3 regions of the Kocuria palustris genome follow, and region 3 is predicted to be linked to each of the others. Evidence: riboswitches for the same ligand, from Rfam matches in the RefSeq annotation. Region 3 holds a riboswitch; each other region holds the start of a gene.
The links. Region 3 has a riboswitch for S-adenosylmethionine ahead of JOE55_RS06105 (cobalamin-independent methionine synthase II family protein). Riboswitches for the same ligand answer to the same signal wherever they lie in the genome.
Positions count from the first base shown of each region.

Region 1: another riboswitch for S-adenosylmethionine. It lies ahead of JOE55_RS08240 (O-acetylhomoserine aminocarboxypropyltransferase/cysteine synthase family protein); the one in region 3 lies ahead of JOE55_RS06105 (cobalamin-independent methionine synthase II family protein).
Region 2: another riboswitch for S-adenosylmethionine. It lies ahead of JOE55_RS09340 (LLM class flavin-dependent oxidoreductase); the one in region 3 lies ahead of JOE55_RS06105 (cobalamin-independent methionine synthase II family protein).

Region 1 covers NZ_JAFBCR010000001.1:1,843,842-1,851,241, reverse strand. Annotated here, with positions in the region: gene JOE55_RS08260 (GNAT family N-acetyltransferase) at 371-955, shown strand; gene JOE55_RS08255 (methylated-DNA--[protein]-cysteine S-methyltransferase) at 1,099-1,695, opposite strand; gene JOE55_RS08250 (DUF4870 domain-containing protein) at 1,816-2,517, opposite strand; gene JOE55_RS08245 (cystathionine gamma-synthase) at 2,687-3,868, opposite strand; gene JOE55_RS08240 (O-acetylhomoserine aminocarboxypropyltransferase/cysteine synthase family protein) at 3,865-5,340, opposite strand; SAM riboswitch class IV at 5,390-5,499, opposite strand; gene JOE55_RS08235 (acyltransferase family protein) at 5,534-6,940, opposite strand; gene JOE55_RS08230 (hypothetical protein) at 7,294-7,400, shown strand, end outside.
Region 2 covers NZ_JAFBCR010000001.1:2,092,032-2,099,431, reverse strand. Annotated here, with positions in the region: gene JOE55_RS09345 (Fic family protein) at 1-822, shown strand, start outside; gene JOE55_RS09340 (LLM class flavin-dependent oxidoreductase) at 898-2,319, opposite strand; SAM riboswitch class IV at 2,402-2,516, opposite strand; SAM riboswitch class I at 2,633-2,739, shown strand; gene JOE55_RS09335 (ABC transporter ATP-binding protein) at 2,738-3,538, shown strand; gene JOE55_RS09330 (aliphatic sulfonate ABC transporter substrate-binding protein) at 3,535-4,581, shown strand; gene JOE55_RS09325 (ABC transporter permease) at 4,578-5,474, shown strand; gene JOE55_RS09320 (AMP-binding protein) at 5,548-7,400, shown strand, end outside.
Region 3 covers NZ_JAFBCR010000001.1:1,387,025-1,394,424, reverse strand. Annotated here, with positions in the region: gene JOE55_RS06120 (NADPH-dependent FMN reductase) at 1-360, opposite strand, end outside; gene JOE55_RS06115 (PaaI family thioesterase) at 547-1,119, shown strand; gene JOE55_RS06110 (cobalamin-independent methionine synthase II family protein) at 1,208-2,401, opposite strand; gene JOE55_RS06105 (cobalamin-independent methionine synthase II family protein) at 2,456-3,667, opposite strand; SAM riboswitch class I at 3,684-3,786, opposite strand; gene JOE55_RS06100 (amino acid permease) at 3,925-5,409, opposite strand; gene JOE55_RS06095 (glucose-6-phosphate dehydrogenase) at 5,640-6,992, opposite strand; gene JOE55_RS06090 (glycoside hydrolase family 15 protein) at 7,048-7,400, shown strand, end outside.

The DNA.
Region 1 (7,400 bases), 460 kb from region 3:
CATACTCGCTTCACCCGCTCTTCACAACCCGGCCCCTTCGATCCGATCCCCCACGCCCACGCAGTGCAGGGCGAAGCGATCTGCTCGATCGAGCCGTTCAATGGTTGTGTCGACGCAGGATCATCCGGATCGGTGATCCTGCCGCTGCGCCGCACCGGTTCGAACCGGCGGGCCGCTCGCGGCGACAGAGAAGAACATTACACACCCCCTGGGCCGCTCGCAAACCCGTGAGGCCCGCAGTGACGGGCCTCACCTGGGCCGAGTCCCGGTCTTCGTCGCGCAGCGGGCCGATTCGCCCGCACCTGCACCGGGCCACGCGGCTGCGCGCTGCCCACTCGGCTTCTCCACCGCGATGGACGCCAGCCGGCCCTTGGTCGTCTATACGATGGATCCCGTGAAGGACCTGCTGCCCCTGGAGACGGACCGCCTCTTCTTCCGCCGCTTCAGCGAGTCGGATCTGGAGGCCATGCACGCCTACCAATCACGTGAGGACTACGCGCAGCACGCCTGGCGCGGACCTCGCTCGTGGGAGCACTCGGAGCGGGTCATCGCCGAGCATCGCGGGCCGAGGGCCTTCCTCCACGACGGGGACACCATCCGCTATGCCTTCAGCGCGCACGACGACCCGGAGGCGCTCTACGGGGAGATCGTGCTGACGCTCGTGGACGCCGAGTCGCGCCAGATCGAGATGGGCTGGGTGGTCAGCCCCGACCATGCAGGCAGAGGCTATGCAGGCGAGGCTGCGATCGCCGCGATCGACGCCTGCTTCGAGCGATTGGACGCCCACCGCGTGTTCGCGCGCCTGGATGCGCTGAACCACAGCTCCATCAAGGTCTGCGAGCGCATCGGCATGCGCAGGGAGGCGGAGCTGCGCGAATCGCACCTGCAGCTGGGCGAATGGCGCACGGAGCTCATCTACGCCGCGCTGCGCTCCGACCGGATCAGCGCGGACTGACCTGCCGGTTCGCGCGGCGGTCGCGGAGGAACTCCACCTGCGGCCAACCTCCTGACCCGACATGGGCCCGCCCCGTGGATCGGGCTGTTCTACGCCCTCGGGCGCAGCCGCTGTCGGACGTCGCCGCTCGGGTCCCCGGTCCGTCAACGCGCTGAGCGTCGGGATTCCATCTCCAGCAGCTCCTGCTTGCGCTCGATGCCGCCGGCATAGCCGGTCAGCGCCCCTGTAGAGCTGAGCACCCGGTGGCACGGCACGATCACCGACCACGGATTCCGGCCCACCCCCTGTCCCACCGCCTGGGTCATCCCGGGATTGCCGAGCTGCTGCGCCAACGCGCCGTAGGTGGTGGTGGTCCCGAACGGGATCTCCTGCAGCGCCTTCCACACCCGCGGGCGCAGGGGCTGCGGCCGGTCGTCGAGGGTCAGCGGCAGATCGAAGCCGCGTCGCCGACCGGCGTACCAGTCTTCGAGCTGCTCCTGCGCCTCGCTCAGCAGGGCATGATCACCCTCCATGCCGAGGGTCTCGTCGTCCGGGAAGTGCTTCTGGTCCTCGAACCAGCATCCCGTGATCGCAGGCCGGCCGTCGTGCGGGCCGACAGCCACGACCATGCGCCCGAGCGGCGTCTCCACCCAGCGGTGCATGCGCGCCACGGGCTCCGGCAGCTCCATGCCGCGCGGAGGCGCAGGAGTCGGCTCGGGGATTCGTCGGGCGGCGCGCCCGGAGGTGTCGAAGTCGCTCATGAGCACCATGGTGCGTTCATGTCCCCGCACGCGCAACGGCCGGGCCCTCCGCAGCGGAGGGCCCGGCCGTCGTCGTGGAATTCCGGCCGCCGTGCACGACGGGTGCCGGAGGATCCGGTCTCAGCTGAGGATCGGGATCTGCATGGGGTACTTGTACGCCAGGCCCTTGTTCGCCTGCATGGCGCCGAGGACGGCGAACACGATCGACAGGATGCCCAGGAAGGGAAGCAGGAAGAGGGCCAGGCCGAGGGTGGGAATGGCCAGGATCCAGATCACGACGTTGAGCGCGAACACGATGACGTTGAAGTTGAAGGCGCCCGCGGAGGCATTGCGCACCAGCGGGTCGCGGTCCTTGAAGATGAACCAGATGATCAGCGGTGCTGCGAATCCGATCCAGCCGGCCGAGAACAGGAACAGCACCGGAGCTGCGATGTGGGAGATCAGCGCCCAGGTCCGGGCGTCCGAGGGGCTCAGCGGCTGCCCGCCCTGCTGGAAGGTGGCCTGCCCGTAGTTGCCCTGGGCCGTGTACTGCTGTCCGCCGCCCTGCGGCTGGTCGTAGGCGCCCTGGCCTCCGTAGTCCGGATGCTGGCGCTGCTGCCCGGCTCCGGGGTAGCTGTAGCCCGGCTGCCCGTAGCCCTGCTGCGCGCCGGGGTCCCCGGAGGGCTGGCTGCCCGGCTGGCTCTGGTTCGGGCCCCACGACGGCTGCCCGGACTGCTGGCGGTCGCCGCCCTGCCCGAACGAGGGGGCCTCGTGCTGCTGTCCGCCCGGGGCGTTGCGGCCGTCCGATCCGGAGGCCGGGTTCTGGGGATCCTGCGAGCTCATGAAGGCTCCTTCATATGGCGCTTGCATGGGGACCCGCGCGACGGCCGAGCCGAACGCGACGAGGCTGCTGCCCCCAGTGTAGGCAGAGCCGGGGAGGCCGCCGCGTCAGCCGCAGTGCCTGATGAGCGCGCCGCCTGTCAGTCGCCGAGCCGGGCGAGCGCAGCGCCCGTCAGGCACCGAAGGCACGCTCCAGGTCCTCGAGGTGGTCGTCGAGGTCCTCGATCCCGACGGAGAGCCGGACCAGATCCACCGGCACCGCCAGCGGCGTGCCGGCCACGGATCCGTGCGTCATCTCGGAGGGCCAGCAGATCAGCGATTCGACCCCGCCGAGGGAGACCGAGAGCTTGTACATCTTCGTGGACTCCGCGAAGCGCCGGGCCGCAGCCTCTCCGCCGTGCACGCGGAAGGAGACCATGCCACCGAAGCCGTCCATCTGCCGTGCGGCCAGCTCGTGACCGGGGTGCTCGGGCAGTCCGGGGTAGAGCACCTGCGCCACCTCTGGGCGCCCGATGAGCCACTCGGCGATCCGGCCTGCGGTCTCCTGATGGCGCTGCATGCGCAGCGACAGGGTCTTCAGCCCGCGCGCGGCCAGGAAGCAGTCCTGGGGCCCGGCGACCGCCCCGCCGGCGAACTGCTGGAAGCCCACGAGCTCGGCCAGCGTTCCTCCGGGCGAGAAGCCGCCCACGGCCTCGACCTCCCAGGCCCGGTCCGAGACGACGACCGCCCCGCCCAGCACGTCCGAGTGCCCGCCGATGTACTTGGTGGTGGAGTGCACGACGACGTCGGCGCCGAACTCCAGCGGACGCTGAAGGTACGGCGAGGCGAAGGTGCTGTCCACGATCAGCAGCGCCCCGGCATCCTGGGCGATCTGGGCGATGCCCGTCAGATCGGCGATGCCCAGCAGCGGATTCGTGGGGGTCTCGACCCAGATCACCCGCGTGCCCGCCTCCACAGCCCCGCGGACCGCATCGAGCGAGGTGACGTCCACCGGCGTGTGCCGGATCTGCCAGGGAGCCAGGACCCTGGTGATGAGCCGGTTGGTGCCCCCGTAGCCGTCGGCGCCCAGGACCACATGGTCTCCGGGGCGCAGCACCGAGCGCAGCAGCGCATCCTCCGCCGCGATCCCGGAGGCGAACGCGAAGGCCCGCTGCCCGCCCTCGAGCGCGCTCAGCTGCTCCTCGAAGGCATTGCGGGTGGGATTGGAGCCGCGGGAGTACTCGTGGCCGTCGCGCAGGACGTTGATGCCGTCCTGGACGAAGGTGGAGGTCTGGTAGACCGGCGGGATGACCGCACCGGTCAGCCGGTCCGGCTCCTGGCCGGCGTGGACGGCGCGCGTGGTGAACCCGCTCATGCCTGCACCTCCTGGCGCTGGTCGCGGCGCGCGCCGCTCGGCTCGTCCTCGGAGCGCACCGGGGCGCCGTCCGTCGACGATCCCGGGGCACCTTCTGCGGCCGGGATCTCAGCGCCGCGCGCGGCCTCGACGCGCAGCAGCTCATCGAGCGAGGACTGCAGATCGGCGATCAGGTCGTCGACCGCCTCCAGCCCGATCGACAGCCGCAGGGTCTGCCAGCTGATCCCGCCGGCCAGTCGCTGCTCCTCCGAGAGACGGCAGTGGGTCATGGCCGCGGGATGGTTGATCAGCGAGCGGACGTCGCCGATGTTGGCCACCAGCTTGAAAAGCCGCAGGGAGTCGACGAATCCGGCCACTGCGGCATCCGAGCACTCCAGCTCGAAGCCGAAGACCGACCCGACGCCCTGGGGGAAGTCGCGCTCGGCGATCTCCCGATCGGCGGAGCCCTCGATCAGGGGGTGGTGCACGCAGCGCACCGCCGGATGCGTGCTCAGGAACTCGGCGATGCGAGCGGCGCTGTCCGAGTGGCGGCGCATGCGCAGGTCCAGCGTCTCGAGGCCCTGGATGATCTGGGAGGCGTTGAACGGCGAGAGCGTCAGACCCAGGTCGTGCACGAACTTGGCCCGGCACAGATGCAGGAACGGCGAGCCGCCGCGCAGCTTCTCGCACAGGCTGATCCCGCCCCAGCGCGCTCGCGGCTCGGTGAACTGCGGCCAGCGAGCGGCCTCGGCCTCCCAGTCGAATCGACCGGAGTCGATCACGACGCCGGCCAGCGACGTCCCGTGCCCGCCGAAGAACTTGGTGGCCGAATGCACCACGATGTCCGCCCCGTGCTCGAAGGGTCGGTACAGGATCGGCGTGGCCAGGGTCGAGTCGACGATCACCGGGATCCCCCGCTCATGGGCGATGCGGGAGATCGCGTCCAGATCCGCCAGCGTGGCCAGCGGGTTGCCGATGGACTCGAGGAAGAAGCCCCGAGTGTCCTCCGTGATCGCCTCCGACCAGGCCGAGGGGTCAGCGGGATCGACGTAGGTGACGGTCGCGCCGAAATCGGCCAGCGTGTCACCGAGCAGGTCGACGGTGCCGCCGTAGATCTTCTCCGAGACCACCAGGTGCTTGCCGGGGCCCGTGCTGATCAGCGCGAGCAGGGCCGCGGCGACGGCGGACTGCCCCGAGCCCATGGCCACGGCCCCCACTCCGCCCTCAAGATCGGCGACCTTCTGCTCCAGGACGGCGACCGTGGGGTTGCCCGTGCGGGAGTAGGTGAAGCCCGGGGTGGTCTGGGCGAACATGGCGGCGGCAGCCGCGTGGTCCGGGAACTCGAAGGCCGAGGACTGGTAGATCGGCACCGGCAGCGTGGCCTGGACGGGGGCGGCAGGGGCGCCCGGATCGGATCCTGTCCGGCCGGCGTGGATCTGGCGTGTGGCCAGCGAGGTCGAGCTCTTGAGCTCGTCGCAGGGCGAGGACGTCATGAGAGGTGTCTTCCGTGACGGGGTGCTCTTGACCTGCACGTCCCGCCGGAGCTTGTTCGTGCGCTGCGTCAGGTGCAGGCCGCTTCGTCATCCGAACCACCCTTGAACATGGGGTTGGTGCACAGCCAAGTCGGAGCTTGGCAGCTGTGTCTCGTGAAGCCGGTCCAATACTAGCACCACACCGATCGAGCCGTCAGGACCTCCGTGCGGGCGGGACCAGCAGCAGGACCGCCGCGACCATGGCCGCCGCGCCGCCGAGGGCCAGCGGGATGCCGAGCAGGAAGCGGACCTCCAGCACGGCTGCGGAGAAGACGAGGACGGCCGCGGCGAGGATGCGGACCCACGCCCGTCCGTCCGGCGATGAGGAGCGATCGGGACTCGAAGCTCGCAGCGGCGCGGATCCGTCGGCTCGGGGCGCGCTCGAGGGCCGCTCACCCGAGGGCGATCCTCCGGCTGCGGGCCCCTCCGGTTCGGGCTCGCGGGCGACGATCCGCCCCGCCACGGCCTCCAGGACGCCCAGCGGACGCACGACCAGCAGGACCATCGCCCAGCACAGCAGCCCGATCGGCAGGCGCCACAGCCACCACTGCGCCGAGCCGGGCACCGGATCCGGGCCGCCGAGCAGCCACCACACCGCCATCACGGCCACGATCACCGGCAGGTGCCACAGGTACAGGGTCGTGGCCCGCGCGCCGACGACCCAGGCGACGGCCTGCGCGGGACGCCATCGCATGAGCCGCTCGAGAGCCGGCGAGCACAGCTGCAGGACGCAGGCCTGAGCCGCGCCGAGGGCGATCATGCACAGCGTGGGCGGGTTCAGGGCCGACAGCCCGTCCGCACCCCACCAGGGCAGGCTCGTCAGGCAGAGCATCATCAGGACCGACAGGGCCGTGATCCCGAGCAGTCTTCCTGCCGAGGCACGAGCGAAGGATCCGTCGTGGCGGAAGAAGCCGATCTGATGGATCGCCAGCCAGACCGGGGCGAAGCCGAGCAGGCCCCACCACGGCCGCTCCGCGGCGATGCGCAGCACCTCGATCGCAGCGCTGAGCCCCACCAGCGCAGCCAGGGTGAGAACGGGCCGGCGATCGTGCAGCCCGTGCAGCAGCGGCACACCGACCAGGCACGCGGTGTAGGCGCCCACGAACCACAGGTGCATCCCGAGCCCCTGCAGCGCCATCGAGGCCCAGTCGGCGGGCATCCCCACGAGCGCCGCGAGGGCGCCGGCCAGCGCCAGGGCGACCCACACAGCGCTCGCCGGCACGACCAGGCGCAGCAGCCGGGCGCGCACCCAGGCCGGCCCGCGGACGCCCTCCGCCGACTGGCGCGACCACGAGATCGCCGAGGCGCACCCTCCCACCACGAAGAACAGCGGCATGACCTGCACGAGCCATGACACCGGGGCGTACCAAGAGGCCTCCGTGGGGGCCATGACGCTGCGCAGCGCGCCCGTGCTCGGATCCGTCGTGAGCGTGACCAGCAGGATGTGGAGCACGACCACGGCGATCAGGCAAGCGACCCGAGCAGCATCCAGCGCGAGATCGCGCTGCGCAGGGATGGTCTGCGCAGCGCGCCGGCCGCGGGAGGTGCTCAGCTTCGTCACGTCTCCGATCGTCACACGGCGGCGGCATCGCAGGGGGCGCGGCGGGTGCCCGGGAGCGCAGCAGCGCGATTGTGACGTCAGAGCGTCATCTTCCGCAGGTCAGGGGCATCGGATCGCCCCGAGGCCTTCTGCCGGAAGGCCTCCGCTGTTACGGTTACCCAAGAGTCATTTAGATATGGCGGATCGGGCATGAATCCGCCTGGATCCGCGCTGTGCCAGGGCTGAGAGACAGCTCCGCTTCCCCCGGTGGGTCTGTACGCGGCACAGCGGATCGCCTAATCTGGACTCGGGTCGCACCACGATGACGTCGGAGACCTTTCCCCGCAATTCCGACGATCAGCGCAGGAGCAGCAGTGACTGTCACGAGCACCAGACTGGGCCGGCTGGGATCTCCCCAATACCACAAGACGCCCCGCTCCCCCATGTGCCATGAGTGCACCACCGATCTCTACCTCAAGTT
Region 2 (7,400 bases), 710 kb from region 3:
AACCACCAGCTTGTTCGAGACCTCCATCATCTGGCAGTCGCAGATCTCCAGCGGGAGGGCGATCGGACGCCCGGCGCATACCGGAGGATCCCTGTCGCGATCTCAGGCGCTGAGCATCAGCCTCCCGGCCCGGAAGCCGTTCAAGCAGACATGGACCAGCTCCTGGACTTCGCGCAGTGCGAAGTGCCACCGCAGCAGCAACTCCTGCAGATCGCGCTGGTGCATCACAGGTTCGCCTGGATCCACCCCTTCAGCAATGGGAACGGGCGAGTCTCTCGTCTGCTCACCTACGCCATGCTGGTGAACCAGGGGTACACATCCTCCGCCAGTGCACGTCCCGTGAACCCCACCGCCGTCTTCGGAGCGGATCGGCAGTCGTACTACGAGCATCTCGCTCGCGCCGACAGCCTGGAGCCCGATGATCTCTTTGCCTGGTGCGCCTATGTCATCCACGGCCTGCGCGCTGATCTCAGCACCGTCGTCCAACTGGCCGACCTGGCATTCGTCGTGGACGGAATCATCGTGCCTGCGCTGAGAGCCGCGGTCTCCGCCGCGGTGATCACCTCAGAAGAGGCCGACATCATCGAATACGCCGCGCGCAGAGGGACCTGTCGCGCCGGCGACTTCTCGGAGGTGATCCCCGGAAGCTCTTCGACGCGCAGTCAGCGCCTGCGCAGACTCGTCAGCACCGGACACCTTCAGATCCTCTCGAATCCGCGGCGCTACGCCGTGGACCTGCGCCGGAGCCCGATCACGATCCACGTCGTACGCCGGCTGGACGAGCTCGGGATGCTCCCAGCGATCCTCCGCGATCATGACTGAGGCCCCTCCTTAGCGAAGGGCCCCTGATGGACATCCAGAAGATGCTCGCCAGGGGCCCTCTATCTGCCGGCCTGCTCAGCTCTGCGACAGATCCCGCGACGGGGTGTCCGCCGTGGACGGCCTGCCCACGTAGGCCCCGCGGTACTTGGCCGCCGGGTGGGTGTCGAGCACCTTGGTCTGCCCGGCGCCGTAGACGTTCTCGCGCAGGGTGGGCCCGTCGTAGTCCGTGCGGTAGCGGCCGCGCTTCTGCAGCTCCGGGACCACGTGCTCCACGAAGTCCTCGAACGAGCCCGGGGACACGTGGTAGGCCAGGTTGATCCCGTCCAGCCCGCCCTCGTCGATCCAGGTCTCGAGCTGATCGGCCACGGTCTGCGGCGAGCCCACGACCACATCGCCCATGCCGCCGATCGCGCAGTGGCGGGCGATCTCCTCGCGGGTCCACTGCTTGGCCCCGTCCTGCATGGTGAACGGAGTGAGGAAGGACTGGATGGCCTCGGTCTTGACGTAGTTCAGGACCTCGTCCTCCTGGAACTTGGACAGATCCAGCCCGGACCAGCCGCCGATGATGGCCTGCGAGGCCTCCAGGTTGGCATAGCTCTGGTACTCGCGGTACTTGGCCTGGGCCTTCTCGTCGGTCTCGTCGACCACGACGGAGAGCATCGCGTAGATCTTCACGTCGTTCCGATCGCGCCCCTCGGCCTCGACCTTGTCGCGGATCCGGTCGGTCATGTACCGGGTGAGGTCCGGGCGCAGGGCGCCGATGAACACGGCCTCTGCGTGCTTGCCGGCGAAGGCCTGACCGCGCGAGGACGCCCCGGCCTGGAAGATCAGCGGCGTGCGCTGCGGGCTGGGCTCGGTGAGCGCCGCACCCGGCACCGAGAAGTGCTTGCCCTGGTGCTGGATCGGGTGGACCTTGGCCGGATCGGCGTAGATCCCGCGCTCCACGTCCTTCACGACGGCGTCGTCCTCCCAGGAGCCCTCCCACAGCTTGTAGCAGACGTCGAGGAACTCCTCGGCGAGCTCGTAGCGCTCGTCGTGCTCGATCTGCGTGGGCAGACCCTGGTTCTCGGCGGCCGAGGGCAGGTAGGAGGTCACCACGTTGAAGCCCACGCGCCCGCGGGTCAGATGATCCAGCGTCGCGTACTTGCGGGCCAGCGTGTACGGCTGCTCGTAAGTGACCGCGCTGGTCACGCCGAAGCCGAGGTTCTGGGTCACCGCGGCCATGGCGGAGATCTGCATGAACGGATCGTTGACCGGGACCTGCGCGCCGTCGGCGATCGAGGGGGCGGCCGAGTTGCGGTAGATGTCGTAGATGCCAACCACATCGGCCAGGAACAGGGCGTCGAAGCGGCCCCGCTCGAGCACCTGGGCCAGGTGCGTCCAGTACTCGATCGTGTTGTACTCCGTGGCCCGCGAGCGCGGGTGGCGCCACAGCCCGAAGCTCTGGTGATCCACGCAGGTCATGTCGAAGGCGTTCAGGGAGATCCGCTTGGCCATAGAAGGCTGCTCCTGAGAAGTACAGACCCACGCCCCGTGCGCCGCTCATACCGCGGCCAACCTGCGGGTCCAGCGCGTGCGTGCGCCGTACTTGCCGCACGCGGTCTAGCGAGCGGCCCGATCCTCACCTGGGGCACCCCGCTACGGGAGAGGGTTGCCGTCCGGCCAGCCAGGGCTGTGGGCCGGAACTCTTGATCGTGTGAGCGTCATCACATGCACACCTGAGGCGACAGTGCGAAGCCCGTGCCGCGCGTTGCCCCGCTCGTCCTCCGATTTGCTGTCTCCCCGGACCAGGGCATTGAATGACCCCCGGTTCCCATCCGGAGCGGCCGAGAGACCTGGCTCGTCGACGCCGCAGCAACCAGTGCCGTCCATCCGCGGCACAAGGTGCTAATGCCAGGACCGATGGAGTGATGTGATGATCTCTGCACCCCCGTCCGCCCTGAGCACGGTCGATGCCGCCTCCCTGACCTTCGACCGGGTCGGCAAGTCCTTCCCGTCTTCCGGGGGCCGCCGGCGCGACGTCCTGGCCGATGTCAGCTTCGAGGTCCGCCCCGGGGAGATCGTCTCCGTGCTGGGCCCGTCGGGCTGCGGCAAGTCCACCCTGCTGCGCGCGGTGGCCGGTCTCGGCACCGCCACGGCCGGCCGGGTCCTGATCGACGACGCGCCCGTGCGCGGCCTGGACCCCCGCTGCGCGGTGGGCTTCCAGGAGCCGCGGCTGCTGCCGTGGCGCACCGTGGCCCGCAACGTGGCGCTCGGACTGCCGCGCGGCGTGCGCGGCCTCGAGGCCGAGCAGCGGGTGGCCCACCTGCTCGAGCTGGTCGGGCTGTCCAGGCATGCGGAGGATCGCCCGTCGGAGATCTCCGGAGGCATGGCGCAGCGGGCCTCGCTGGCTCGGGCGCTGGCGCGCAACCCGCAGGTGCTGCTGCTCGACGAGCCGTTCGGCGCGCTCGACGCACTGACGCGCCTGAAGATGCAGGACCTGCTGCTGGAGATCCACGCCGCCGATCCCACGACGGTCCTGCTGGTCACCCACGACGTCGAGGAGGCCCTGGTGCTCTCCGACCGCGTGGTCGTGCTCGGGACGCCGCCGGAGGGCGGGCCGGCGGGCATCCAGGAGATCCTCACGGTCGACTCGCCGCGCCCGCGCCATCGCGATGATCCCGAGCTGACGGGTGCCCGCAGGCACCTGCTCGGCCTGCTGGGCGTGGAGGCATGAGCGGGCTGACGCGTCGTCGCCTGCTGGGCCTGGCCGCCGTCGGGGCCGCCGCCGCGCCCCTGTCCGGGTGCGTCATGGAGGGCGAGGGCCCGGGCCGCGGCATGGCCGCCGGCTCGGACACCGAGATCTACCTGGACTACGCGACCTACAACCCGCTGTCGCTGATCATCCGCGAGAAGGGCTGGCTGGAGACCGTCGCCGCCGAGGGCGGCCAGGAGGTCCACTGGACGTTCTCGGCCGGGTCCAACAAGGCCAACGAGTTCCTGCGCGGCGGGGCGATCGACATCGGCTCGACCGCGGGCTCGGCCGCGCTGCTGGCGCGCACCAACCGCTCCCCCATCCGCGCGATCGACATCTGCTCCCAGCCGGAGTGGGCAGCACTCGTGCGCACCGCGGACTCGCCCCTGCGCTCGGTCGAGGATCTGCGCGGCAGGTCGGTGGCGGCCACCAAGGGCACGGATCCCTACTTCTTCCTGCTGCAGGCGCTATCAGCGGCGGATATGGGCTTCGACGAGACCACCGTGGTCAACCTCCAGCACGCCGACGGCCGCTCCGCCCTGACCAGCGGGCAGGTGGACGCCTGGTCCGGGCTCGACCCGATCATGGCCGGCGCCGAGCAGGACGGGGCGGTGCTGTTCCAGCGCGACCTGGCCTTCAACACCTATTGCTTCCTCAACGCCCGCGAGCTGTTCCTGGAGATCAACCCGCGCGGGGCCCAGATGGTCGTGGACGTCTACGCCCACGCCCGCGCCTGGGCGCTGGAGAACCCCCAGGAGGGCATCGCGATCCTGGCCGAGGCCTCCGAGATCGAGACGACGACGGCCGAGCGGGTCTGGGAGCGCACGCACCTTGACATCGACCCGGTCCCCGGCGACGACCAGCTCGAGGTCCTCGAGCGCATCGCCCCGATCCTCGTGGAGACCGGTGACGTCCCCGACCTGGAGACCGTCCAGAAGGCCATCGACACCATCCTCGACGCGCGGTTCGCGCAGGAGGCCAGCGCCCATCGCGCGGCCGAGATCATCGAAGGGCACAGCGCATGAGCGTCACGACCACCTCCGCACCAGCCTCCGAGGCTCCGGAGCCCGCGGGCTCCGACCGTCCCGGCTCCCAGCGTCCGGACTCGCAGCGCTCGGTCCGCACCCCCGCCCCGCGGGGCTCCATCCTGCGCAGCCCCTGGGCCCGGGTCGGCCTGGGCCTGCTGCTGCCGGTGGCACTGCTCGCGCTGTGGCAGCTGCTGTCCACGAACGGCACGTTCTCCCCGGTGCAGCTGCCGCGTCCCCTGGCGGTCCTGCAGGCCGGTGGCGAGCTGCTGGCCGACGGGGCGCTGTGGACCCACATCGGGATCTCGACCCAGCGCGTGGTCGTCGGATTCGTGATCGGCTCGCTGCTCGGGCTGGCCGTGGGCGCCCTGATCGGGCTCTCCCCCTGGGCCAGCGCCCTGGGCTCGCCGCTGATCGGGGCGCTGCGCGCTGTGCCGTCGCTGGCGTGGGTGCCGCTGCTGCTGCTGTGGATCGGGATCGGCGAGAACTCCAAGGTGACCCTGGTGGCCATCGGCGCGTTCTTCCCCGTGTTCACCACGGTCTCGGCCGCTCTGCGGGAGGTCGACCGCCATCTCGTGGAGGCCGCCCGATCCTTCGGCTTCTCCGGTCTGCGCCTGCTGCTGACCGTCCAGCTGCCGGCGGTCATGCCCTCTGTGATCTCCGGCCTGCGCCTGGCCCTGGCCCAGGCCTGGCTGTTCCTGGTGGCCGCCGAGCTGCTCGGCTCCTCGATGGGCCTGGGCTTCCTGCTCACCGACTCCCAGAACAACGGGCGCACCGACCGCCTGCTGCTGGCCATCGTCCTGCTGGCGATCCTGGGCAAGCTCACCGACGCCCTGCTCGGGCTGTTCGAGCGCTGGGTCCAGGCCCGCTGGGGCGCAGTGCGCCGGACCTGAGACCCTGGAAGCCGTCCTCGACCCGTTCCGAGAACCCGCCCGCAGCCGCGGGCACCCCGCAAGGAGCACCCGTATGAGCGCAACGCAGTCCTACTCCGATCCCCTGGCCCCCACGCCGAATCCCGCGCGGATCTCCGATGAGGCGCGCGTGGCCTTCTGGGCCGAGCAGGCCTCCCGCCTGGACTGGGCGCAGCCGTGGCACACGACGCACCGCTTCGACAAGCCGCAGCGGATCGGCACCGACGACGACGGCAGCCCCACCTACTCGGTACCCGAGATCGCCTGGTTCGAGGGCGGCAAGCTCAACGTCGCCGTCAACTGCGTGGACCGCCATGTGGAGGCCGGGCGCGGCTCGCACGTGGCCCTGCACTTCGAGGGCGAGCCCGGCGACCGCCAGACCTGGACCTACGCCGACCTGCAGAAGGCCGTGGCCCGGGCTGCGAACGCGCTGGAGTCGCTGGGCGTGGTCCAGGGCGACCGCGTGGTGATCTACCTGCCGGTGATCCCGGAGACCGTGATCATCACGCTGGCCTGCGCCCGGATCGGGGCGGTGCACTCACTGGTCTTCGGAGGCTTCTCCGCCGAGGCGCTGCGCTTCCGCGTCGAGGACACCGGCGCCAAGGTCCTGGTCACCACCGACGGGCAGAACCGCCGCGGCAAGGTGGTGCCGGTCAAGGCCCAGGCAGATGAAGCGTGTGCCGGCACCAACGCGATCGAGCACGTGCTCGTGGTGCGCCGGACCTCCCGGCCCGGCAACGCGAAGCTGCCGGCCGGCAAGCGCGGGGCGCGCTCCAAGGACCAGATGGAGCTGCCCTGGACCCAGGGCCGGGACCTGTGGTGGCACGAGCTGCTCGAGTCGGTCTCCGACGTCCACGAGGCGCAGGCCTTCGACGCCGAGACGCCGCTGTTCATCATCTACACCTCCGGGACCACCGGCAGGCCCAAGGGCCTGGTGCACACCATGAGCGGCTACCTGGTCCAGGCCGCCTACACGCACGCGCTGCTCTTCGACCTGCTGCCGGATGCCCCGGACGACCACGGCGTGCTGCGCCCGCAGGAGCTCTCCGCTGTCAACGACCCCGCCAAGGTGGATTCGGCGGTCCACTGGTGCACCGCCGATCTGGCCTGGGTCACCGCGCACACCTACGAGATCTACGGCCCGCTGGTCAACGGCGTCACCGAGGTCATCTACGAGGGCACTCCGAGCACCCCGGACTTCGGCCGGCACTTCGACATCATCGAGCGCTACGGCGTGACGACCTACTACACCGCCCCCACGCTGATCCGCTCGCTCATGGGCGCGTTCCCCAAGGGCCTGCCCAAGGTCTGGAACCTGTCCTCGATCCGCCTGCTGGGCTCGGTGGGCGAGTCCATCAATCCCGAGGCCTGGCGGTGGCTGCGCGAGCAGGTGGGCCGCGGCGAGGTCCCGTTCGTGGACACCTGGTGGCAGTCCGAGACCGGCTCCTGCGTGGCCTCGCCCCGGCCCCACGATCCGCAGTTCGCCCCTTCCGGGACGTTCCCCGAGGGCACCCCGCACACCGCGGCCAAGCCGGGCTGCGCGGTGCGCCCCGTTCCCGGGGTCTCGACCCGCGTGGTGGACGCGGCCGGCGAGGAGGTCGCTGCGGGCGAGCAGGGCCTCGTCGTGGTGGATGCGATCGGGCCGTCCATGGCCCGGACCGTGTGGGGAGACCCGCAGCGCTACCTGAGCTCGTACTGGGCGGAGTACGGCGAGCGCGGCTGGTTCCTGGCCGGCGACGGCGCCCGGCTCGACGAGGAGGGCGATCTCTACATCCTCGGCAGGGTCGACGACGTCATCAACATCTCGGGGCACCGGCTGTCCACGATCGAGATCGAGTCGGCGCTGGTCACGCATCCGCTGGTCGTCGAGGCCGGGACCGCTCCGGTGGCCGATGCGCTGACCGGCCA
Region 3 (7,400 bases):
GCCGCCCACGGCGCCGTAGCCGACCAGGCCGAGGACCTTGCCGTTCCACTCGGAGCCCAGCGAGTCGACCGCGTTCTTGAAGCCGCCGGGGACGCCGTGGTTGTACTCCGGGGTGACGAAGATGTAGCCGTCGAGGTCGTCGATCACGCGGGACCAGGCCTGGACCTGCTCGGAGTCGTAGGACTTGTCCGCCATGGCGGGCAGGGTGGCCGAGGAGAAGACCGGGAGGTCGAAGTCCTTGAGGCTCACGAGCTCGAACTCGGCACCGCCCTTGGCCTGGGCGTGGCGCAGGACCCACTCGCCCACGGAGGCGCCGGCCTGCCCGTCACGAACGCTTCCCACGATGATGCCGATCTTCACAGCTGTCTCCTTGAGGTCTCCGCGCGGCCGGGGGTCGACCGCAAGTGCGTGACGCATCATCCGCTTTGTGCGTCTGCGCGGTCCAGGGGCGATGCCGTGAGTCGGCCCACGGGGCGAACTCGGCTACCGTGTGGAGCGGATCACACGCGGCGCCGCTGCGCCGATCGCACAGCCCCAGGAGATGTCATGACCGCTCCCCATCAGCAGCCCGCCGAGGATCGGTCCCCGGCAGCCCACGAGGATCCCACCCCGCCCGATGCGCGCCGCGTGACCCCGTCCCCGCAGCGGATCGCGGAGGGGGCGCAGAAGCTCTCGGAGTCCGGCATCCCGCAGGCCCTGGCAGATCTGGCGCAGGCCTCGGACAAGGCGGCCGCGCTCAACGCGCACGGCGGCGAGCTCAGCGAGAAGCTCGGCATCGAGTACCTGGAGGCCTCGGCCCAGCGGGTGGTCGCGCGCATGCCGGTCGAGGGCAACCGCCAGCCCGTGGGCCTGCTGCACGGCGGGGCCACGATCTCGCTGGCCGAGTCGCTGGGCTCCATGGGGGCCTTCATCCACGGTGCGGGGCTCGGGCGCGTGGCCGTGGGGCTCGAGGTCAGCACCACCCACCATGCCTCCGCCCGCAGCGGCTGGGTCATCGCCACGGCGGAGGCGCTGCAGCTCGGGCGCTCGATCGCGACCTACGAGGTGGTGGTGCGCGCCGAGGCGGACAATCGCCGCATCTCGACCGTGCGCATCACCTGCTTCCTCAAGGAGCTCTGACCCCCTCTCCTTCCGCCGAGTGGATCCCCAGTTGCACTGTTCTGCCTCTCAGCGCAACTGAGTACCCACTCGGCGTGTGCGGGGAGGCTCAGAAGAGGCGGGACGAGGCGATCTCGGCGCCCTGGGCCAGTGCCTCCAGCTTGGCGGCGGCGATCTGCGGGTGGATGCGCCCGCCCAGACCGCAGTCGGTCGAGGCGATCACGCGCTCGCGACCCACGACCGAGGCGAAGCGCTCGATGCGCTCGGCCACCAGCTCCGGGTGCTCGACCACGTTGGTCGCATGCGAGACGATGCCCGGGATGATCAGCTTGTCCTCGGGCAGGGAGACGTCCTCCCACACGCGCCACTCGTGCTCGTGGCGGGCGTTGGCGGCCTCGAAGGAGAACGCGCCGGCGTTGATCTGCAGCATGGTGCGCACCAGGTGCTTGAACTCCAGATCCGTGGTGTGCGGGCCGTGCCAGGAGCCCCAGCACAGGTGGAACCGGACCTGCTCGGCGGGGATGCCCTCGAGCGCGTAGTTGATCGCCTCCACGCGCTTGGCCGTGAACGCCAGGTAGTCCTCGACCGACGGCTCGGGGTTGATCTGATCCCAGTTCTCCGCGATCGAGGGGTCGTCGATCTGCACGATCAGCCCGGCGTCGGTGATCGCCCGGTACTCCTCGCGCATGGCCTCGGCGCATGCCTGCAGGACCTCGTCCTCGTCGCCGTAGTGCTTGTCCTCCAGGCGCGCGCACGACCCCGGCGAGAGTGAAGCCAGGTAGCCCTCGGACGCGCCCGTGATCTCCAGCGCGCGCTTGAGGTTGGCGATGTCCCGGGCGACGGCCTCCTGGCCGACATAGCGGATCGGGCCCACGAACTCGGGGAACGGCGGCATATTGCCGGTCGAGATCCCGCTGGAGGGGTCGGTGTAGGCGTCCTGGAAGCGCTGTCGGTCACGACGGTCGCCGAAGCTCGTGAGCCGCACCTGACCCGGCTCGGAGCGCACCGCCGTCTGGCTCCAGAGATCGACCGAGCCGGGGCCCAGCCCGTCGAGGCGGTCGAAGATGTAGTGCCACCAGGCGCCGTAGTCGGTGTCCTCGGACATGGCGTGGCCGTACTCGCCGTCGTTGACGACGTCGATCCCCAGGTTCTTCTGGCGCTGGACGACGTCGACGACGGACTCGGTGAGCAGCTGGTCGTAGTCCTGTCCGCCGGTGCGGGCGCGGTTGGCCTCGATCAGCTGATCGGTGCGCGGCAGGGAGCCGGCGTGGGTGGTGAGGATGCGGTTCTCGGAGCGGTGCATGAAGAGGTTCCGTTCTGTGTGAGAGGGGTATCCACTCGGAGGTGGGGAGAGGGGTCAGAAGAGGCGGCTCGAGGCGATCTGCGCGCCCTCGGCCAGCGACTCGAGCTTGGCCATGGCGATCTGCGGGTGCAGACGGCCGCCCAGCCCGCAGTCGGTCGAGGCGATGACGCGCTCGCGGCCCACGACGGAGGCGAAGCGCTCGATGCGCTCGGCCACCAGCTCCGGGTGCTCGACCACGTTGGTGGAGTGCGAGACGACGCCCGGGATGATGACCTTGTCCTCGGGCAGCCCGGCATCCGCCCACTCGCGCCACTCATGGCCGTGACGGGCGGAGGCCGCCTCGAAGGAGTAGCCGCCGGCGTCGATCTGCAGCAGGGGCTCGATCAGGTGCTTGAGCTCCAGGTCGGTCGTGTGCGGGCCGTGCCAGGAGCCCCAGCACAGGTGGAATCGGATCTGCTCCTGCGGCAGCCCGCGCAGCGCGTGGTTCAGCGCCTCGATCCGCAGCTGGATGAAGGAGCGGTAGTCCTCGAGCGAGGGCTCCGGGTTGATCTGGTCCCACGACTCGGCGATCGAGGGGTCGTCGATCTGCACGATCAGCCCGGCGTCGACGATCGCCTGGTACTCCTCGCGCATGGCATCGGCGCAGGCGTAGACGAGCTCCTCATCGGTGGCGTAGTACTCGTTGCTCACTCGGGCGCAGGAGCCGGGGGACAGCGCGGCGATGAAGCCCTGCTCGGCGCCGGAGCCCTCGAGCGCGGACTTGAGGTTCGCGATGTCCGCCTGCACGGCGTCGTGGCCGGTGTAGGTCAGCGGCCCGGTGATCTTGGGCTGGGCCACCCGCTTGCGGGCGGTGAGGATACCGGAGGACTGATCGGCGTAGGCCTCGGCGAAGCGCTGGCGGTCGCGGCGATCGGCGAACGACGTCAGCACGGTATTGCCGGGCGAGGAGCGCCTGGCGCCGGCGTTCGGGTCCCAGCGGTCCTCGTCGGAGGGGCTCAGCCCGCCCAGGCGGGAGAAGGAGTAGTTCCACCAGGCGCCGTAGTCCACGGAGCTGGACATGGTGTGGCCGTACTCGCCGTCGTTGACGATGTCGATGCCGATCTCGGACTGCCGGGCGACGATGTCGCGTACGCCCTGCTGCATGGTGGCCACGAGCTCCTCCCACGAGATCGTGCCGGCCTGGTAGGCATCGTTCGCGGCCAGCAGCTCGGGGGTGCGGGGCAGGGAGCCCACGTGGGTGGTCTGGATGCGGTCGGTGTTCAGCATGCGCGAAGGCACGTCCTTTCCATCGGTCCTGGCGGGAGCACCTCTGCGCTGGGGACGGATCCCCGCATGGTTGCTGCGACGTCTTCGAGCCAAGGTCTCTCGGTCGCTCGTGATGGTGACGCCGATCATCCTGCCATGCCGCGGGCGTCGCACCCAACCCACGAAAGCCGCCGAGTGGATCCCCCGTTGCGCTGTTCGCCCGAACAGCGCAACGGGGGATCCACTCGGCGGGGTGGGGGGGGTGGGGGAACGGAGGGTCAGCGGGGCATCGCTGCCGGGTCGTCGAACTCCTCCGGGGCGCGGAAGCGGGTCACGCCGCGCCGCTTGGCCAGCACAGCGCCGATGATCCACAGGAGAGCGAACAGGCCCGCCGTGAGCAGGATCTGCTGACGCACGCCGGGCACCGTCATGCCCAGGATCACGACGGCCACCATGCCCGCCAGCGCCACGTAGGACAGCACCGGGTAGCCCCAGGCCCTGAGCACGAGCTCGCGGCCCTCGCGCTCGGCGCGGCGGCGCAGCACCAGGTGGGAGACGATCGTCATGGTCCAGATGACGATCAGGGTGGAGCCCACGATGTTGAGCAGGATGCCCAGGATCTCCTCGGCCCACAGGTAGTTCAGCCCGACCGTCACGAAGCCGAAGGCCACCGAGGCCAGCACCGCGGCCACCGGCACGCCGCGGGGGTTGGTCCTGCTCAGCGCGGCCGGTGCCAGGCTGCGGTGGGACAGCGAGAAGATCATCCGCGAGGCGCCGTACAGGTTGGCGTTCAGCGACGACAGCAGCGCGACGGTCACCACGACCGCCATGATGGAGGCGACGGCCGGAAGCCCCGCGGTGTTGAGTACGGCCACGAACGGGGAGGCCAGCAGGTTCTCGTCGTTCCACGGCATGGCCAGGACCATGATGGCCACGGAGCCCATGTAGAAGATCAGGATGCGCCACACGATGGTGCGGATCGCCCGGCCCACGTTCTTCTCGGGGTCCTCGGTCTCGGCCGCCGCCACGGCCACGATCTCGATGCCGCCGAAGGCGAAGGCCACGATCAGCAGGCCGGCGGCCACGCCTCCGATGCCGTTGGGCATGAAGCCGCCGTGGGCGGTGAGATTGGCCAGGCCGGGCGCCTCGGCCGTGGGCAGCAGGCCGATCACGAACAGCCCGCCGATCACCAGGAAGACGACGACGGCGGCGACCTTGAGCAGCGAGAACCAGAACTCGAACTCGCCGAACTGCCCCACGCCGATGAGGTTGATGGCGGTGAAGATGATCATGAAGATCAGCGCGAGCAGCCACTGCGGGGCGATGGGCCAGGCGGAGACCAGGATCTGGGCGGCCGCGGTGGCCTCGGCGGCGATCACGATGATCAGCTGCACCCACCACAGCCAGCCGACGGCGAAGCCCGCGGCCGGGCTGACGGCTCGGCCCGCGTAGACGGAGAAGGCGCCGGAGGTGGGGTGATCGGCGACCATCTCGCCGAGCATGCGCATGATCAGGATGATCAGGAACCCGGCGACGACGTAGGACACGAGCACCGACGGCCCGGCGGCGGCGATGCCTGCCCCCGAGCCGACGAACAGGCCTGCGCCGATGGCCGAGCCGAGGCTCATCATGACCAGGTGGCGGCCCTTCATGTGGGCCTTCAGGTTCGAGTCCTGGGGGCCGTCTGCCCCGGGCGCTGCGGGAGCGGTGGTGCTCTGCGAATGGCGTCCGCGACTGGTCGCGGGCGAGGATCCGGAACCCATGGGGGCCTCCTGGTGGTGAGGGCGCCGGGGGATCGGCCTCGGGCGCCTGTGCTGCACGTCACGATCTGATGGCGACACACTAGGCCACCCCGAGGGCGAGTTCCGGGCCTCGGCGGAAGCCTTCGCGAGCGTCGGACGATGCGCCCCGTGATCCGCGTCTCACGGGTGGGATCGTCCGGCGTGCCTGCGCGCAGCGGGCGGGGGCGTCCGCTGCGCGCAGGTGTGTGACATCAGATCGTCTCGGGGCCCTCCGAGCCCGCCTGATAGTCCTGCAGCGGCACCAGGCCGTCCGCCACGGCGTCGATCGCCGGCTGCACGATCCGCCAGCAGTGCTGCGAGGCCTGGGCGCTGACGCTGAAGGAGCGGTCGCCGTCGAGCATGCGGCGCACCACGGAGCCGTAGGCGGAGAAGGGCGACTCGGGGGTGGCTGAGGACAGGGTCACCCGCGAGGTCCCGCGGGGGTCGAAGGGGCCGCCCGCGCTGAGCTCGAGGCTGATCTCGCCGGTGGCCAGGTCCACTCGCAGGATGTCGCCGGCGGGGTCGCCGAACTCCCGGGCCCCGGCGGGAACGGGGCGGAAGCGCACCAGCACCTCCTGATGCGGCGAGCCGATGGCCTTGCCGGAGCGCAGGTGCACGGGCACGCCCTGCCACCGCCAGCTGTCGACCTCGACCGTGAGCCGGGCCCAGGTCTCGGTGCCGTTGGCGGGATCCACGCCCTCCTCGTCGACGTACGACGGCAGCTCGCGGCCATCGATGCTGCCGGCCGTGTACCGACCCGCGGCCATGTTCTGCTCGATCGGGCCGATCACGCTGGTGCGGGCCAGGACCTGGGAGATCAGCTCCGGGATCTCGCCATCGGCGATCGACGACGGCGGGTCCATCATCAGCACGCCCATGACCTGCAGCAGGTGGGACTGGTGCATGTCGCGGATGGCGCCGGTGGCGTCGTAGAAGCCGGCTCGGCCCTCGAGGCCGAGCGTCTCGTCGAACGTGATGGAGATGGACTCGACCAGATCGCGGTGCAGCAGCGGCTCGATGATCCGGTTCGCGAAGCGCAGGCCCACCAGATCCAGCACGGCGGGCTCGCCCAGGAAGTGATCGATCCGCAGGATCCGGTCGGCCGGGACCAGGCGATCGGCCAGGCGGTTGAGCTCGCGGGCGGAGTCCTCGTCCGTGCCGATCGGCTTCTCGAGCGCCAGCCAGAGGTCCTGGGGCAGCTCGATCTCGCTCAGCGCGTCGAGCACCTTGCCGGTCACGGCCGGGGCGAGGGCGAAGTAGAGCACCACGCGGCCGTCGTCAGCGTGCTCGAGCAGCTGGGCCAGCTCCTGCGGGGAGGAGGCATCGGCGGTGACCCATTCCGTGGTCTGGAGGGTCCGCTCGACGGCCGGACCGGCGGAGTCGCCGAAGGCCTGGGCGACCGTGTCCCTCCAGTCCTGCTTGTCCGTCCGCGCGCTGCCGATCACCCTCACCTGCCGCTCGGGCTGCAGGGCCAGGACCTCGCCGAGCCCTGGCAGCAGCAGACGGGAGGTGAGGTCGCCGGAGGCGCCCAGGACGATCAGGGTGGTGGGGGTCGTGTCGGTCATGGCTCCCACTGTAGGCAGGGCCTGCGACGTCCGCCCCCTCTGCTGTGATGGGGCCATGAGCCACGACAGCACGCGCCCCGCCTCCGTCCCCCTCGAGGACTACGCCCTGCTCTCGGATCTGCGCACCGCGCCGCTGGTCTCCCGCGACGGCAGCGTGGACTGGCTGTGCTTCCCGTCGGTGGACTCCGCCGCGGTGTTCTCCGCTCTGCTCGGCGAGCCCGACGACGGCCGCTGGCAGCTGAGCATCGCCGACGGAGAGGTCGTCTCGCGGCGCTATCGACCGGGGACCTTCGTCCTGGAGACGCAGTGGCGCTCGCCGAGCGGGTGCGCGACCGTCGTGGACGCCCTGCCCACCGGCGACGACCGGGCGAACCTGGTGCGGGAGGTGACCTGCACGGAAGGGGTCGT